DNA from 3 places in the Buttiauxella cochleicola genome. Region 1 is predicted to be linked to each of the others. Evidence: predicted binding sites of a transcription regulator. Region 1 holds the regulator's gene; each other region holds the start of a gene.
The links. The regulator PhoB, encoded in region 1, activates phosphate uptake and scavenging genes when phosphate is short. The targets are predictions, from matches to a motif close to CTGTCATAAAACTGNCNNAT.
Positions count from the first base shown of each region.

Region 1 (5,003 bases):
TAAAAGCGGCAATTGGTAGTTACGACAGCGGAAAATCCTTTCCGGGATCGGTGGAGAAGAATAGTTGTTTGAATTACCACTCAAATCCAGTCGGACTACTAATTACAGGGCCGCAATTAAAACGCTTATAGCGAATGAAGGCAAGAAGGGATCCAAAAACCAGATTGATATACTTAAATTAACCATGAAAGCAGAGGATTAGTTTATCCATCAGAAATGATTATGGTCGTTTATATGGTTAAAATATCACCAACTGAGGGTTTTTGATTTACATCTGAGTAAAAAAAAGACAGACCAGAAGACTGGCCTGTGGAAAGTTATTTTGACACGGTTTGAGTAAGCTACTCTGCCTGAATGGCTTTCTCGTTAACAATGAGACGCTCAGGCAGTACAAAGGAAAACGTCGTTCCTATACCCAGTTGGCTTTCGATATGGAGCCGCGCATCGTGGTGGCTCAAAGCATGTTTTACTATCGCCAGCCCCAGTCCACTGCCACCGGTTTGCCGTGAACGCGCTTTGTCGACACGGTAGAAACGCTCGGTCAATCGCGGAATGTGTTCAGCTGAAATGCCAGGCCCTGTGTCTGCAACACTAAAGCAGGCACCACCGGCAATCCTTTTCCAGCTCACCGTAATATATGTGCCATCTGGCGTATGGTTTACTGCGTTGTATACGAGGTTCGAAATCGCACTGCGCAATTGTTCTTCATTACCAAACACTTTCAGGGTTGAGTCGATATCAAACTGTAACGTCTGTCTTTGCTGGCTGAGGGTTTGCGCTTCGCGCTCCACCACACGCAACATCAGTGGCACATCAATCTTTTCATTGAGCACCATCGCCGGAGCCGCTTCAATTTTTGACAGCGTGAGAAGCTGCTTAACCAGCCCTTCCATACGCGAGGTTTGTTCGCGCATCGTGCCCAGCGCTTTCTCGCGCAGCGGGCCTTCAAGGGTTTGGTCCTGCATCATTTCCAGGTAACCTTGCAGCACCGTCAATGGTGTACGGAGTTCATGGCTAACGTTGGCAAAAAAGTTACGGCGTGCCCCTTCAAGTTGGTGCATCTGAGTCACATCACGCGCCACCAGCAGCCACTGTTCGTCGCTGTAAGGCATTACGCGAAATTCCAGATGACGGCCATTGTTGAGCACGAGAGTCAGCGGGCGAGCAAAATCTTTATGTGATAAATAGCGGGTAAATTCAGGGTAACGCAGCAAGTTAAGGATGTTTTGCCCGTTATCATCCGGCCAGCGTAAGCCCAGCAACTGTTGAGCCAGGCCGTTACACCAAAAAATCGTCCCTTCTTCAGTGGTAAGCACAACCGCATCGGGCAATGATTCCGCACCGCTACGAAAGCGCTTAATCAGGTTACCTAACTCTTTGCGGCGTTTTTTATTACGCAACTGCATCTGGTGAAGGCCGTAGAGCAACGGATCCCAGCTCCCCCGCCCTGGCGGAGGCGTCATGCTGCGATCAACCCACAACCACCACGACAAACGCAGCAAATTCCAGAAATGCCAAACCAGCAGCCCAGTGACTGCCAGTAATAAAAACCAGGGTAAATGGCCAAAAATAAGGCCTAAAATGACGGCAGGTATACAACAGAGCAGCAGCTCCAGTACCAGCCTTTTCCATGACAACCGTTCCAGCACGCGTCACTCTCCTGATAAGGAATTAAAAGCGGGTTGAGAACCGATAACCCGTACCGCGTACTGTTTGTACCATTCTGTCATGCCCACTATGTTCGAGCGCTTTGCGTAACCGCCGAATATGTACGTCCACCGTTCGGTCTTCGACATACACATTGGTGCCCCATACATGATTGAGCAATTGTTCACGGCTATACACCCGCTCCGGGTGCGTCATAAAGAAGTGTAATAACTTAAACTCGGTTGGCCCCATATCCAATGGGTTTTCACCGGCCATGACGCGGTGCGACGACGGATCAAGTGTTAGCCCCTGCATATCGATCACTTCTTCTACTGCCATAGGAGAAATACGACGCATGACAGCTTTAATGCGTGCCACCAGCTCCTTCGGGGAAAATGGCTTTGTAATATAATCATCAGCCCCGACTTCAAGACCACGCACACGATCTTCTTCTTCGCCACGCGCTGTCAGCATCATCACCGGGATCTCGCGGGTCAATGCTTCACGTTTCAGATGTTTAATAAACTGAATACCAGAGCCGCCTGGTAGCATCCAGTCCAGCAAAATCAGGTCAGGAAAGGGTTCAATCAGCAGATTCACTGCGCTGTCATAATCTTCCGCTTCTACAGGTTGAAAACCGTTTTGTTCGAGCACAAAGCTCACCATCTCACGGATTGGAGCTTCATCTTCTACGACTAAAATACGCTTCGCCATGATTCGCCCTGCTCAAGGAATAATTATTGTTGTTTCAATGCGGCGCCATTATGCGTCAGATTTATGACAGATTTATGAAAAACATGACTGTTTGATGACCCATCACTTTGATTTATGACACAGAGACATATGCCGTTTTTTGCCTCGTCCCCTTATAATCGGGACTTCATTTTTAAGCCACCGGACAGGTCATGCGCATAATTCACACATCAGACTGGCATCTAGGTCAAAATTTTTATACCAAAAGTCGCGGTCCTGAGCACCAGGCTTTTCTTGAATGGCTGCTCAACGCTGTCGTTGAAAATGATGTGGATGCCATAATCGTCGCGGGTGACATTTTTGATACCGGCTCGCCGCCAAGCTATGCGCGAGAATTGTATAACCGCTTTGTGGTGCAGCTTCAGGCGACGGGATGCTCGCTCGTGGTGCTGGCCGGAAACCATGATTCCGTCGCGACACTTAATGAGTCTCGCGAACTCATGGCCTGCCTGAACACATATGTGATTGCCAGCGCCCGCCATGATACCAGCCAGCAAGCTATTGTTCTAAAATCCAAAAGCGGTCTTCCCGGTGCGATTCTCTGCCCTATTCCATTTTTGCGCCCACGCGATATTCAAAATAGCCAGGCGGGGCTGTCCGGCCATGAGAAACAGCGTTCATTAATGGAAGCCATCAGCGAGCACTATCAACAGTGCTATCGCGCGGCCTGCGATTTACGCGCTGATGCCAGGCTGCCAATTATCGCTACCGGGCATTTAACTACAGTAGGCGTCACCAAAAGCGATGCGGTACGCGACATCTATATTGGCACGCTTGATGCTTTCCCGGCGCAGCATTTCCCGGATGCCGATTACATCGCGCTTGGCCATATTCATCGTGCGCAATTAATTGGCGGCACCGAACATATCCGTTACAGCGGTTCACCTATTCCGCTTAGTTTTGACGAAACAGGCAAGAATAAGAGCGTTTATCTGGTTGAGTTTAATGAAGGTAAGCTTCACGAAGTTACCCCGCTGACGGTTCCTGTCAGCCAACCTTTAGCCGTTATCAAAGGCTCGCTGTCTGAGATTGAACAGCAACTAGAACAGTGGCGCGATGCCCCCGCAGAACCCAAAGTGTGGCTGGATATTGAAATTGCCACCGACGAATATCTACATGATATGCAACGCCATATTCAGCAACTGACCGAAACACTCCCCGTCGAAGTGGTTTTGCTACGTCGCAGCCGTGAGCAGCGAGAGCGCGTAATTGCTCAGCAGCATAAAGAAACGCTGAGTGAACTGACGGTTGAGGAAGTATTTGAGCGCCGTTTGGTTCAGGAAGAGACCACCGAAGAACGCGCGCAACGCCTGCGCACTCTGTTTGCTCAAACCGTAGCAAGCCTGCATGACACGGAGGAACAGGCATGAAAATCCTTAGCCTGCGGTTAAAAAACCTCAACTCCCTGAAAGGGGAATGGAAAATTGATTTCACCAGTGAGCCTTTTGCCAGCAACGGATTATTTGCTATCACCGGGCCAACCGGTGCGGGGAAAACCACGCTGCTCGATGCGATTTGTCTCGCGCTTTACCACAAGACCCCGCGCCTCAATACTGTCTCACAGTCGCAAAATGATTTAATGACACGAGACACCGCCGAATGCCTGGCGGAAGTGGAGTTTGAAGTTAAAGGAGTGGCGTACCGTGCTTTCTGGAGCCAGAACCGGGCACGCAACGCGGTAAACGGCAATCTGCAAGCCCCGCGCGTAGAACTTGCTGAAGTGGAAAGCGGCAAGATTGTCGCCGATAAAGTCAAAGATAAGCTCGATATCACAGCAAAACTGACCGGGCTGGATTACGACCGTTTCACCCGCTCAATGATGCTTTCGCAGGGGCAATTCGCTGCCTTTTTAAATGCCGACGCCAATGACCGGGCTTCCCTGCTTGAAGAGCTTACCGGAACTGAAATCTACGGTACCGTTTCAGCGGCAGTATTCGAAAACCATAAAAATGTGCGCAGCCAACTTGAGAATCTGCAAGCCCAGGCTGCGGGTGTGGCGTTATTAAGCGAAGAGCAGCGTCAGCAGCTTTCTGAGAGTTTGCAGGCACTTACTACTGAAGAAAAAGTACAGCTTGCAGAACAGATTAAACTCCAACAGCAGCAGCAGTGGCTCGGCCTGCTTTCGCAGTTCACGCAGAAGCATACGCAGACCCAACAGGCGTTGAATGCAGCAACCCATGCGATAACAGAAGCGGCACCGCAGTTAGAAAAACTCACCCGAGCGCAACCCGCAGAAAAATTGCGCCCGGACTGGAAACGGTTACAGGAGTTACAAACCACTCTACAAGCAACGCGCATTAAAACTGAAGAAGTGAACACTCGCTTACTTCAGACAATGGTACGCCGCCAGCAAACCCGGCTCGCTGCAGCAAGCCAGGCTGCAAAACTAACTGATGAGAACACTCAACTTCAGGAATGGCTGAAAACCCACGGACATTTTCGCTTGTGGGGCGCAGAACTGGCGGGCTGGCGAATGGCTTTCAGTCAGCAACAGCGTGATGCCACTCAGCTACAAACTTTGCAACGAGATATCGACGCCAGCCAGAAAAAACTCGCTCTGCTGCCCGTCATTGAATTTTCTCTTAGCGCAGATGAAGTTAGTG
Region 1 covers NZ_JAJSOU010000003.1:70,424-75,426, reverse strand. Annotated here, with positions in the region: gene phoR (phosphate regulon sensor histidine kinase PhoR) at 342-1,649, opposite strand; gene phoB (phosphate response regulator transcription factor PhoB) at 1,672-2,361, opposite strand; gene sbcD (exonuclease subunit SbcD) at 2,553-3,770, shown strand; gene sbcC (exonuclease subunit SbcC) at 3,767-5,003, shown strand, end outside.

Region 2 (5,003 bases), on a different contig from region 1:
ACGATGCCGTTCGCCAGGCAAAACTGCTGGCCGAAGGCTTTAGCAGCAAGTTGGGCCCAGTCTATAGCGTGCGTTACCACGTCTCTAACTACCAGCCAGCACCGATGGTGCGGATGATGAAAGCTGACGCCGCTCCACCAGTATCGGCCCAGGATACCTACGATCAGCAAACTATTCAGTTTGATGATCAGGTTGATGTGGTATTTGAGCTGGAACGCGCTAAGAGCGAGCAGCCAGCACAATAAATGGTAGATGGCGCTTGCGCTTATCCACCCTACAAAACTGCAAAAATGTAGGTCGGATAAGCGTTAGCGTCACCCGACAAAACAAGAAGGCCGCTAAATATTAGCGGCCTTCTTCTATTCTGCGTCCTGTCGTAGAACTTTATGCCCGTACTCGAGAAGTGCATCGGTGACATTGCGCATCATGCGGCTTTCAGGCGCGAAGCGGTGCCAGTACAGCATTCGACGCTGCATCAGGCCCGGCGTCAGGTCAATCAGCTCGCCGCTGTTAATCTCTCTTTCAATTTGCAGATGCGGAATCATGCAGCATGTGGTGCCCTGGCGCGCCAGTTGTACGAAGGCTTCCGACGAGTTAACGATATGGCACGGTACGCTGCCAGGTGACAAATCAAAATTCTGCTGTAAGAACGCCTGGTGCATATCGTCGAGATGGTCAAACGCCACCGCTGGCGCTTTTAGCAGGGCAGAACGTGTGACGCCGTTCGGGAAATAGCGAGCGGCAAAATCTTTCGAACCGACAAACAGATAATCTAACGCACCCAGTCTGTCGACCAGGCAGCTTGGCAGCGGCTGTGGCTGAATAGACACCGCACCGACCACTTCACCACGACGCAGGCGTTCTTGCGTTCGGGTTTCATCTTCAACCTGAAGATTCAGGCGGATAGGGGAGTCTGCAAGAACAGGAGCGAGCGCTGGCAGCAGCCAGGTTGCCAGACTGTCGGCGTTGACCGCAAGTGACAGCAGGAGTGGTGTGGAACCGGTTTGTTCATCGCCCAACCACTCTTCTTCAAGCAATTCTACCTGGCGCAATAACGCCAATAGCTTTTGTCCTTGCTCGGTTGGACGAGGTGGGACGGTGCGCACTAACAATGGTTGGCCGAACATATTTTCCAGTTGCTTGATACGCTGTGAAACGGCGGATTGAGTAATGCAGAGCTTTTGTGCCGCGCGCTCAAATCCACGTTCACGAATGACTGCATCCAGCGCCTGTAGTGTTCTATAGTCCGGGCGTTTCATTGTTGTTAGCTAACTCCTGTTTTTGTTATCCCAGCACTATGACATAAATTTGCCGCTGATCCAGACCAAAACCGCAAAGTTCGCCTGAGTATTACGGCAATCGCAGGACATTTTTTTGAAGCTTGCTCTATAATGCGCGTCAGTTTTCACAGCACAGGCAAAAAACCATGACGCAGGATGAACTGAAAAAAGCAGTTGGCTGGGCAGCATTACAATACGTGCAACCAGGCACGATCGTTGGTGTGGGTACCGGCTCAACGGCCGCACACTTTATTGATGCTCTCGGGACTATCAAGCATCAAATTGATGGTGCTGTTTCTAGCTCCGACGCTTCTACCGCCAAATTGAAAAGCCTTGGTATCACGGTTTACGATCTTAACGAAGTTGACTCACTGGGCATCTACGTTGATGGCGCAGACGAGATCAATGGCCAGATGCAAATGATCAAAGGCGGTGGTGCCGCTCTTACCCGCGAAAAAATCATCGCGTCTGTGGCGGAAAAGTTTATCTGTATCGCTGATGCGTCTAAGCAGGTGGGTATCCTCGGTAACTTCCCGCTGCCGGTTGAGGTGATTCCAATGGCGCGTAGCTGTGTGGCTCGCCAACTGGTCAAACTTGGCGGTCGCCCTGAATACCGCCAGGGCGTGGTGACCGATAACGGCAACATCATTCTTGATGTTTATGGCCTGAGCATTGCCGAGCCAATTGCATTGGAAAATGCGATTAACGGCATACCTGGTGTCGTGACTGTCGGCCTGTTTGCTAACCGTGGCGCGGATGTTGCGTTGATTGGTACTGCCGATGGCGTGAAAACCATTGTGAAATGATCTGGTTGGGGCGTGGCAAGCGCCCCATACCCGAATAAAAAATGACAAAATAATCTAACGCCAAATTTGGTGACATATGTCACATTATTAACAACTGTCTACTTTTCATTCCTGGTTCTCTCTTCTACTTAGCATTTTCTGCTGCCTGTTATGGCTTATTCCTTTTTTGACCAGATGAGTGCGCAATCGTTTATATTGCCCCGCCCGTATTTTTTGATATTTTGGCAGAAGGGTGTCTTATCACACAGCACAACATCAGTTCTAAAAATAGGGTCGGGAAATGGCAAAAGTATCACTGGATAAAGACAAGATTAAATTCCTGCTGGTGGAAGGCGTACACCAGAAAGCCGTGGATAACCTTCGCGCAGCAGGCTATACCAACATTGAATACCACAAAGGCGCGCTGGACAGCGAAGCCCTTAAAGAGTCGATCCGTGATGCGCATTTCATTGGTCTGCGTTCCCGCACTAACTTAACTGAAGATGTTCTGGCTGCAGCTGAAAAGCTGGTGGCTGTGGGCTGTTTCTGCATCGGTACTAACCAGGTTGACCTTAATGCTGCGGCTAAACGCGGCGTGCCAGTGTTTAATGCCCCGTTCTCCAACACGCGTTCTGTTGCTGAACTGGTTATTGGCCAACTATTGCTGCTGATTCGTGGTGTGCCAGAAGCTAATGCTAAAGCACATCGTGGTGTGTGGAATAAAGTGGCTGTGGGCTCTTATGAAGCGCGCGGCAAGAAACTCGGCATCATTGGTTACGGCCATATCGGGACTCAGTTGGGTATTTTGGCTGAAGCGCTTGGCATGAACGTTTTCTTCTACGATATCGAAAACAAACTGCCGCTAGGCAATGCCACTCAGGTGCAGCACTTGTCCGATTTGCTCAATATGAGCGACGTAGTCAGCCTGCATGTGCCTGAAAATGCTTCCACTAAAAATATGATCGGCGCCAATGAACTGGCACTAATGAAGCCGGGCGCGCTGCTCATCAATGACGCACGTGGCACTGTAGTAGATATTCCTGCCCTGTGTGATGCTTTAGCACGTAAGCATCTGTCTGGCGCGGCAATCGATGTGTTCCCAACTGAGCCTGCGACTAACAGTGACCCGTTTACGTCACCACTGTGTGAGTTTGATAACGTGATCCTGACTCCGCACATCGGTGGTTCTACCCAGGAAGCGCAGGAAAACATCGGTCTGGAAGTCGCTGGCAAGCTGGCAAAATACTCTGATAACGGTTCAACTCTGTCTGCGGTTAACTTCCCAGAGGTTTCCCTGCCGCTACACGGTGGAAGCACCAGCCGTTTGCTGCACATTCATGAAAACCGTCCGGGCATTTTGACCGCGCTGAACCAGATTTTTGCCGAGCAAGGCATCAACATTGCCGCTCAGTACCTGCAAACCACTCCGCAAATGGGTTATGTAGTTATTGATGTGGATGCTGAAGAAGATGTTGCTGAAGCTGCACTGAAATCTATGAAGGCGATTCCAGGCACTATTCGCGCTCGTCTGCTTTACTAGTTTCAAGTTTACGGGAGTCCACCAGGGCTCCCGTTTTATTCTCAAAATCCCTTTCCTGAGTTGTTTTTTTCACCCTGCCCACTGATAGTTACGCTTTTAGCCAGGCGGCGAAACAACATGACCAGTACATTCTTAAAATCCGGTGCCTTTATCCTGCTGTTGATTCTCATCTATACGGGCCTTAGCACCGCAGACAGGCTTACCTGGCTGATGGAAGTCACGCCGGTCATTATTGTCGTCCCTCTGCTTTTAGCGACTCACGCTCGTTACCCGCTGACTCCGCTTCTGTATACGCTGATTTTCTTCCACGCCATTATTTTGATGGTCGGCGGTTTGTATACCTACGCGAAAGTACCCATTGGTTTTGATGTGCAGGAATGGTTAGGCCTGAGCCGCAACCCGTATGACAAAGTCGGCCATTTTTTCCAGGGTCTGGTTCCCGCACTGGCGGCGCGAGAAATTCTGGTTCGGGGTGGCTATGTTCGTGGACGCAAAATGATCGCGTTTCTGGTGTGCTGTGTCGCGCTCGCCATCAGTGCGGTTTATGAACTCATTGAATGGGCGGCGGCGCTGTCATTAGGGCAGGGAGCAGATGAGTTTTTGGGGACTCAGGGCGATGTATGGGACACGCAATCAGATATGTTTTGTGCGCTTCTCGGCGCGCTGTTTACGGTTTTGATACTGCAATACTGGCACACAAAGCAGTTACTGAAACTGCGTGTAGCCTGAGTTTACCACTGCCAGATACGCGATGGCGTGACCACTGCAGGCAGCGGGATATCCCACTCTTGCGCGGGTAACGCCGGAACGTGCTGGCAATCATGTGCCAGCCCAACCGGCCATAAGCCATGCTGCTGCCAGTTCTGCAACGTACGGTCGTAAAAACCACCACCCATTCCCAGCCTTTGCCCTTGATCGTCGAATGCCACCAGCGGCGTAATCAGCACATCCAGTTTATCCAGCGGCAGTACGTCACGCACATCAAGTTTAGGCTCAAGGATTTTCAGACGATTCATCACCAGATGGCTATCCTCGGCATAACGCAGGAACAGCAAATTGCCATTACTAAAGGGATGCAGGACGGGCAGGTAAACGGTTTTCCCCGCGAGCCATAAGGCGCGGATTAATGGCGTGGTATCCAGCTCACCGTCAAACGACAAAAACACAGCGACCGTCGCAGCTTTCGCAATGGGCTCGTATGCGAGCATGCGCGCAGCGGCAAGTTCAGCAAAATGGTGTTGTTCAGTTGGTGTGAGTGCACGGCGTCGTTGCCGAATGTGTTGCCGGATTTCTGAGCGAAGCGATGGGATTAGCTGAGTTTTCGTCATGGTGATGACTAATTTGGTAGAAAGAGGGAATCTCCGAGATGCCGCCGCAGGCTGTAACCCTTGAACCCTT
Region 2 covers NZ_JAJSOU010000005.1:51,221-56,223, reverse strand. Annotated here, with positions in the region: gene LVQ79_RS08100 (oxidative stress defense protein) at 1-245, shown strand, start outside; gene argP (DNA-binding transcriptional regulator ArgP) at 360-1,259, opposite strand; gene rpiA (ribose-5-phosphate isomerase RpiA) at 1,427-2,086, shown strand; gene serA (phosphoglycerate dehydrogenase) at 2,367-3,605, shown strand; gene LVQ79_RS08080 (DUF2238 domain-containing protein) at 3,723-4,334, shown strand; gene LVQ79_RS08075 (5-formyltetrahydrofolate cyclo-ligase) at 4,337-4,933, opposite strand; RNA gene ssrS (6S RNA) at 4,960-5,003, opposite strand, start outside.
Region 2: the regulator PhoB is predicted to act here: its motif matches at 2,161-2,180, upstream of serA (phosphoglycerate dehydrogenase).

Region 3 (5,003 bases), on a different contig from region 1:
GCACGGCCATCCACTGCTGGCGCTGTGCGGTATCAAAATGCGTTGCGTCCATTTAGTGCTCCATGGTGAATTCAATCATGTCGGCACGCGTCAGGCTGACGGAGTATTCCGCAGGCATTGCGTGACCTTCACGGTGGTTGAGAGTGCGAACACATAGCAGCGGAGCCATATTTGGGATCTCCAACAGGCGACTTTCTTTGGCCTGAGCGCGGCGCGCGCTGATACGTGTTTGGGTGCGTTTGAGGTTGATACCGAGCTGGTCCTGAATCACGTCGTGCAGCGAACCGCTATTAAACTGTTGCATCACGGGCCACCAGGCGAGGTCGGCAAAGTAGTGGTCGATAAGGCACACCGCGATACCGTTAACGCGTCTTAGTGTGCGCAGGTGAATAATGTCATCGCCCTCGGTTACACCCAGCGCATCAGCAACATGGCTTGAAGCCGGGCGCAGTACCGCGAGTAAGCGCTCGCTGGTGGGGTGGCTTCCCTGATCGAGCAGGTTCTGGCTAAAGCGTGCTTGAGAATTTAACGGGTAATCGAATGGGCGCATCAGCACTAACACGCCAATTCCCTGGCGGCGCTGCACCCAGCCTTTTTCGACGAGTTGATCGATGGCGCGACGCAACGTGTGGCGATTCACTTCGTAGCGTGCGGCCAGTTGGCTTTCGGCTGGCAGATAGTCGCCACAGCGGTAGTGGTTACGCAGCTCTACTTCAAGCAGGGCGGCAATTTCCTGGTAACGCGTCGGGTAACTGGTCGGATGTCTGGATAAGTGCATTTTCAACAAAGCCTCGTTAAATGAAATGCTTACGTAACCGTTGCGACATAAAGTCCAGCAGACTTACTGTGACGATGATAATGACCATCAGCGCGCAGGTTTGCTGGAACTGGAATCCACGAATCGCTTCCCACAGCGTCACACCAATCCCGCCTGCGCCGACCATGCCGACCACCGTTGCCGAACGCACGTTCGACTCAAAGCGATACAGCGAGTAGGAGATAAGCAGCGGCATCACCTGCGGCAGCACGCCGTAGATAATCTCTTCAAGTTTGTTGGCACCGGTGGCGCGAATCCCTTCTACCGGGCCGGGTTCGATGGCTTCCACCGCTTCGGAAAGCAGTTTGGAAAGCACGCCGGTGGTGTGGATGAACAACGCTAATACGCCAGCGAACGGGCCAAGGCCGACGGCGACCACGAACAACATCGCAAAGACCATTTCGTTGATGGCGCGGCAGGCGTCCATCAGGCGGCGCATTGGCTGGTAAACCCACCATGGCACCAGGTTGTCGGCGCACATCAGGCCGCAAGGGATGGAAAGCACGATGGATAGTGCTGTGCCCCAGACGGCTATTTGCAGCGTGACGCCCATTTCGCCCAGATATTGCTGCCATTGGCTGAAATCAGGTGGGAAGAAGTCGGCGGCGAAGGTGGCCATGTTGCCCGCATCGCGGAACAGCGTGAGCGGAGCCATTTCCGCGCCTTGCCAGGAGGCAACGAGTACCGCTAACAAAATCGCCCAGGCCAGTAGCGAGAACCAGCTACGTTTGGGTGTGGCGACTTGAATGGTTTGTTGCATGGGGTGCTCCGTGTTTGGGGCTTTAACCCTCTCCCTGGGGGAGAGGGTTAGGGTTGTTTTTACTGAACCGCTTTATTCACGTTGCTCATCGCAGAAAGCGCGGCGGTGAGGCGATCCAAATCACTCAGCTGGTTTTGCAGCGCAGTGACTTTGGTCGCTTTCTCAGGCTCGGCTAACCCTTTATTGTCCTTCACGCCTTGCATCTGTTTGAACAGAGCGAGCTGGCGAATCGGGACCAGTTGCAGGTCGCTGGATGGGCGGAACGGCGCCCAGGTCAGGCCTTTGAGCACTGCTGCTTCTTCCGGCGTTTTGCCGTAAGTCATAAAGAAGTCGTAGATTTTGTCTTTGGTGGCTTCGGAAAGGTTTTTACGCCACACGATCGGATCGCCTGGGATCAACGGGGATTTCCAGATGACTTTCAGATCTTTGAATTTCTCGGGCGCGGTTTGCTTCAAACGATCGAGGTTTTCAGTGTTGTTGGTCGCCACATCCACTTGCTTGTTGGCCACCGCCAGCGCGTTAGTCTCGTGGTTGGCGTTCACAGAACGTTTGAATTCGTTCGGTGCCGCATTGTTTTTGGCGAAAACGTAGTACCCAGGGACTAAATAACCGGACGTTGAGTTAGGGTCACCGTTGCCGAACGTCAGTTCTTTGCGTTTTGCCAGCATGTCTTGCAGGTTGTTGATTGGGCTGTCTTTGTTAACAATCAGCACGCTCCAGTAACCCGGGCTGCCATCTGCCGCTACCGTCTGAGCAAACACCTGGCCGTTAGCGCGGTCTACTGCTTCCATGGCCGAAAGGTTGCCGTACCAGGCGATATCCACCTTGTTAAAGCGCATCCCCTGGATAATCCCGGCGTAATCTGGTGCGAAGAAAGCATTCACTTTCACGCCAAGTTTCTTCTCCATATCTTTCAGGAACGGGTCCCACTGCGGTTTCAGGTTTTGTTGTGATTCAGTCGAGATGATGCCGAAGTTCAGGGACTTTTCTTGTTCATCCGCATGAGCGGTGCTGAACAGAGTGCTGACGCTTAGCAGGCTGGTAAAGGCGAGGGCGGCAACTTTTTTGTAGCTCATGGCTGACTGTTCCTTGAAAGAGATAACAAAGTTGTTAAGCAGCAACCGCGTCAACGCGATTCATGCTGCGGTAAAGATTGCCCAGACGTTCGTTGTCGAACTCAGAGCTACTTCCGTCGTAAAACACATGACCCTGGCGCAGAGCGACAATGCGTTCGCAATAGCGCAGGGCGTAGTCCACCTGATGCAGCGTCACCACAACGGTGATGCCGTCCAGGCGGTTAATGTCGTGCAGCGTTTCCATCACAATGCGTGCTGATTCCGGGTCGAGTGAGGCAATAGGCTCATCGGCGAGAATCACTTTTGCTTGTTGCATCAGCGCACGGGCAATCGCCACGCGCTGTTGTTGCCCACCGGACAGGGTGGAGACGCGTTGATACGCCATTTGCGCCATGCCGACGCGGGTCAGCGCCTGCAATGCACGCTGCTTTTGTTCACGGGAAAACCAGTTAAAACAGGTGCGCCAGAACGGCGTGGCACCGAGTGCGCCAATCAGCACGTTTTCGAGAACCGTCAGGCGGTTCACCAGGTTGAACTGCTGGAAGATGTAGCCGGTGTGAGCACGACTCTGCCGGATGTCGCTTGCCAGTCGGCCCGCTTTTTGCACGGTGCGGCCCAGTAATTCGACGTGGCAATCGGCTGATTTATCAGAAGTAATCAGCCCGCTCAGGTGGCGTAAAAGGGTGGATTTGCCTGAACCAGACGGCCCCAGCAGAGCGACCATCTCACCTTCATTAACTTCCAAATCAACAGCATTTAATGCCTGATGCTGGTTGAAGGTTTTGCTCAATTTGTTGACGCGAATAATTGTTTGCATCATTCAGGCTCCTTAAAAAGTTGCCTCATGGTGCCGATGAAATGTGACGATTTTGTTAAGGATAAGTTTCGGTATGATGAAGAGTGAGTTCCAGCCTGGAAGTCATCAGGCTAATCAACTATTTGTCGTATTGTTTCACGCTTCGTTTTTGTCTTTGCTTACAGGTACCCTTTGGTGTTGGGAAAGCAGCGATGAGCAAAAACATTATTTTTTGTGCCGATGGCACATGGACCGCTCCCGGTGTAGAAAATCAAGCGGATGACGAAGCCGCAGCGAGTAACGTTTATCAATTGTTTGTTGATCTGAAAGGGAATGTTGATAAGCAGAGTTTGTTGTTAGCCAATGAGCAAGAAAAGATCCTTACCAATAGCAGTGGCGGGATCGTTCAAGTTGCCAAGTACATTTATGGGAAGGGCGATCCGCATAATGGTCTGGTGAAACGCCTCGGCGGCGCATTTGGCGCCGAGTTGATCGTGCCGATCATTCGCGGGTATACCTTTATAAGTCGGCACTGGCAGATGGGCGATCGTATCTATCTGGTTGGATTTAGCCACGGTGCTTATACCGCGCGAGTGCTGGCGCAGATGATTATCGACCGTGGTTTATTAAATCGTGAAAAACTGAATTTAAGCGCTCGCAATAAAGATGAAGCGTGGCGTTTTGCTTCATCCGTATGGGCGCAATATCTTGCTCATGCTCCGGATATGAGCCCCAGCCTTTTGGGAAGTGTGGTGCGTGAGTTGCCGGGATTTTTCTGTGACAGTGTGGACCCAACCTGCATTTCGCGCCCGCTGTCCGTAGAGGCGGTTGCCGTGTGGGAAACCGTTGGGCAGATGGGGATTCCGAAGTATTTCAATGACAAACGTTACAACGTTTTTCGTTTTAACAATACAGAGCTGCATTCACGGGTTAAATACGGGCTTCAGGCCATCGCCATTGATGAGCAGCGTCTCGATTTAGCGCCGGTGCTGTGGGATAACCGCGATCGTATTTTGCAGGTGATGTTTCCCGGTATTCATCATGATGTTGGTGGGGGCTATATTGGCACGGACGAAGACCGCAGCTTGTCGAACGGCGCGTACCTTTGGATGCATGATGCTCTCGACGATTTGGGCGTAAATCTGGCACCCAGTGAAGTGGTGGCTGACCCACTTGGGCCGCTGCATTGTGACTGGTATCCACCTACGCGTTATTTGCGCATTATGCCCCGGCAACTTCCGCCGCCGGTTACCTCATCAACGATGGTCCACCAGTCGGTGATTGAGCGTCTTAGTTGTGGCACAACGCTACTTCAACAGTCGGCAATCAATGGTGAATGGCTAAGCGAATCATATAGCCCGCAGCCTTTGCAGGATTATCTACGCGGCGAGGGTGCAATCCCCATTAACTGGGCGATTGCACGTTAACGAATGGAAAACTACCGTCTGTTATGGAGCTGACGGTAGTTTCCCAGAGCTTGGTTACATTGGTTTTTCGACATTCACCATCCACGGAATACCGTATTTATCGGTAAGCATGCCGAAACCTTTTGCC
Region 3 covers NZ_JAJSOU010000009.1:131,694-136,696, forward strand. Annotated here, with positions in the region: gene phnG (phosphonate C-P lyase system protein PhnG) at 1-52, opposite strand, end outside; gene phnF (phosphonate metabolism transcriptional regulator PhnF) at 53-778, opposite strand; gene phnE (phosphonate ABC transporter, permease protein PhnE) at 795-1,577, opposite strand; gene phnD (phosphonate ABC transporter substrate-binding protein) at 1,637-2,653, opposite strand; gene phnC (phosphonate ABC transporter ATP-binding protein) at 2,688-3,470, opposite strand; gene LVQ79_RS13835 (phospholipase effector Tle1 domain-containing protein) at 3,662-4,876, shown strand; gene yjdN (VOC family metalloprotein YjdN) at 4,931-5,003, opposite strand, start outside.
Region 3: the regulator PhoB is predicted to act here: its motif matches at 3,512-3,531, upstream of phnC (phosphonate ABC transporter ATP-binding protein).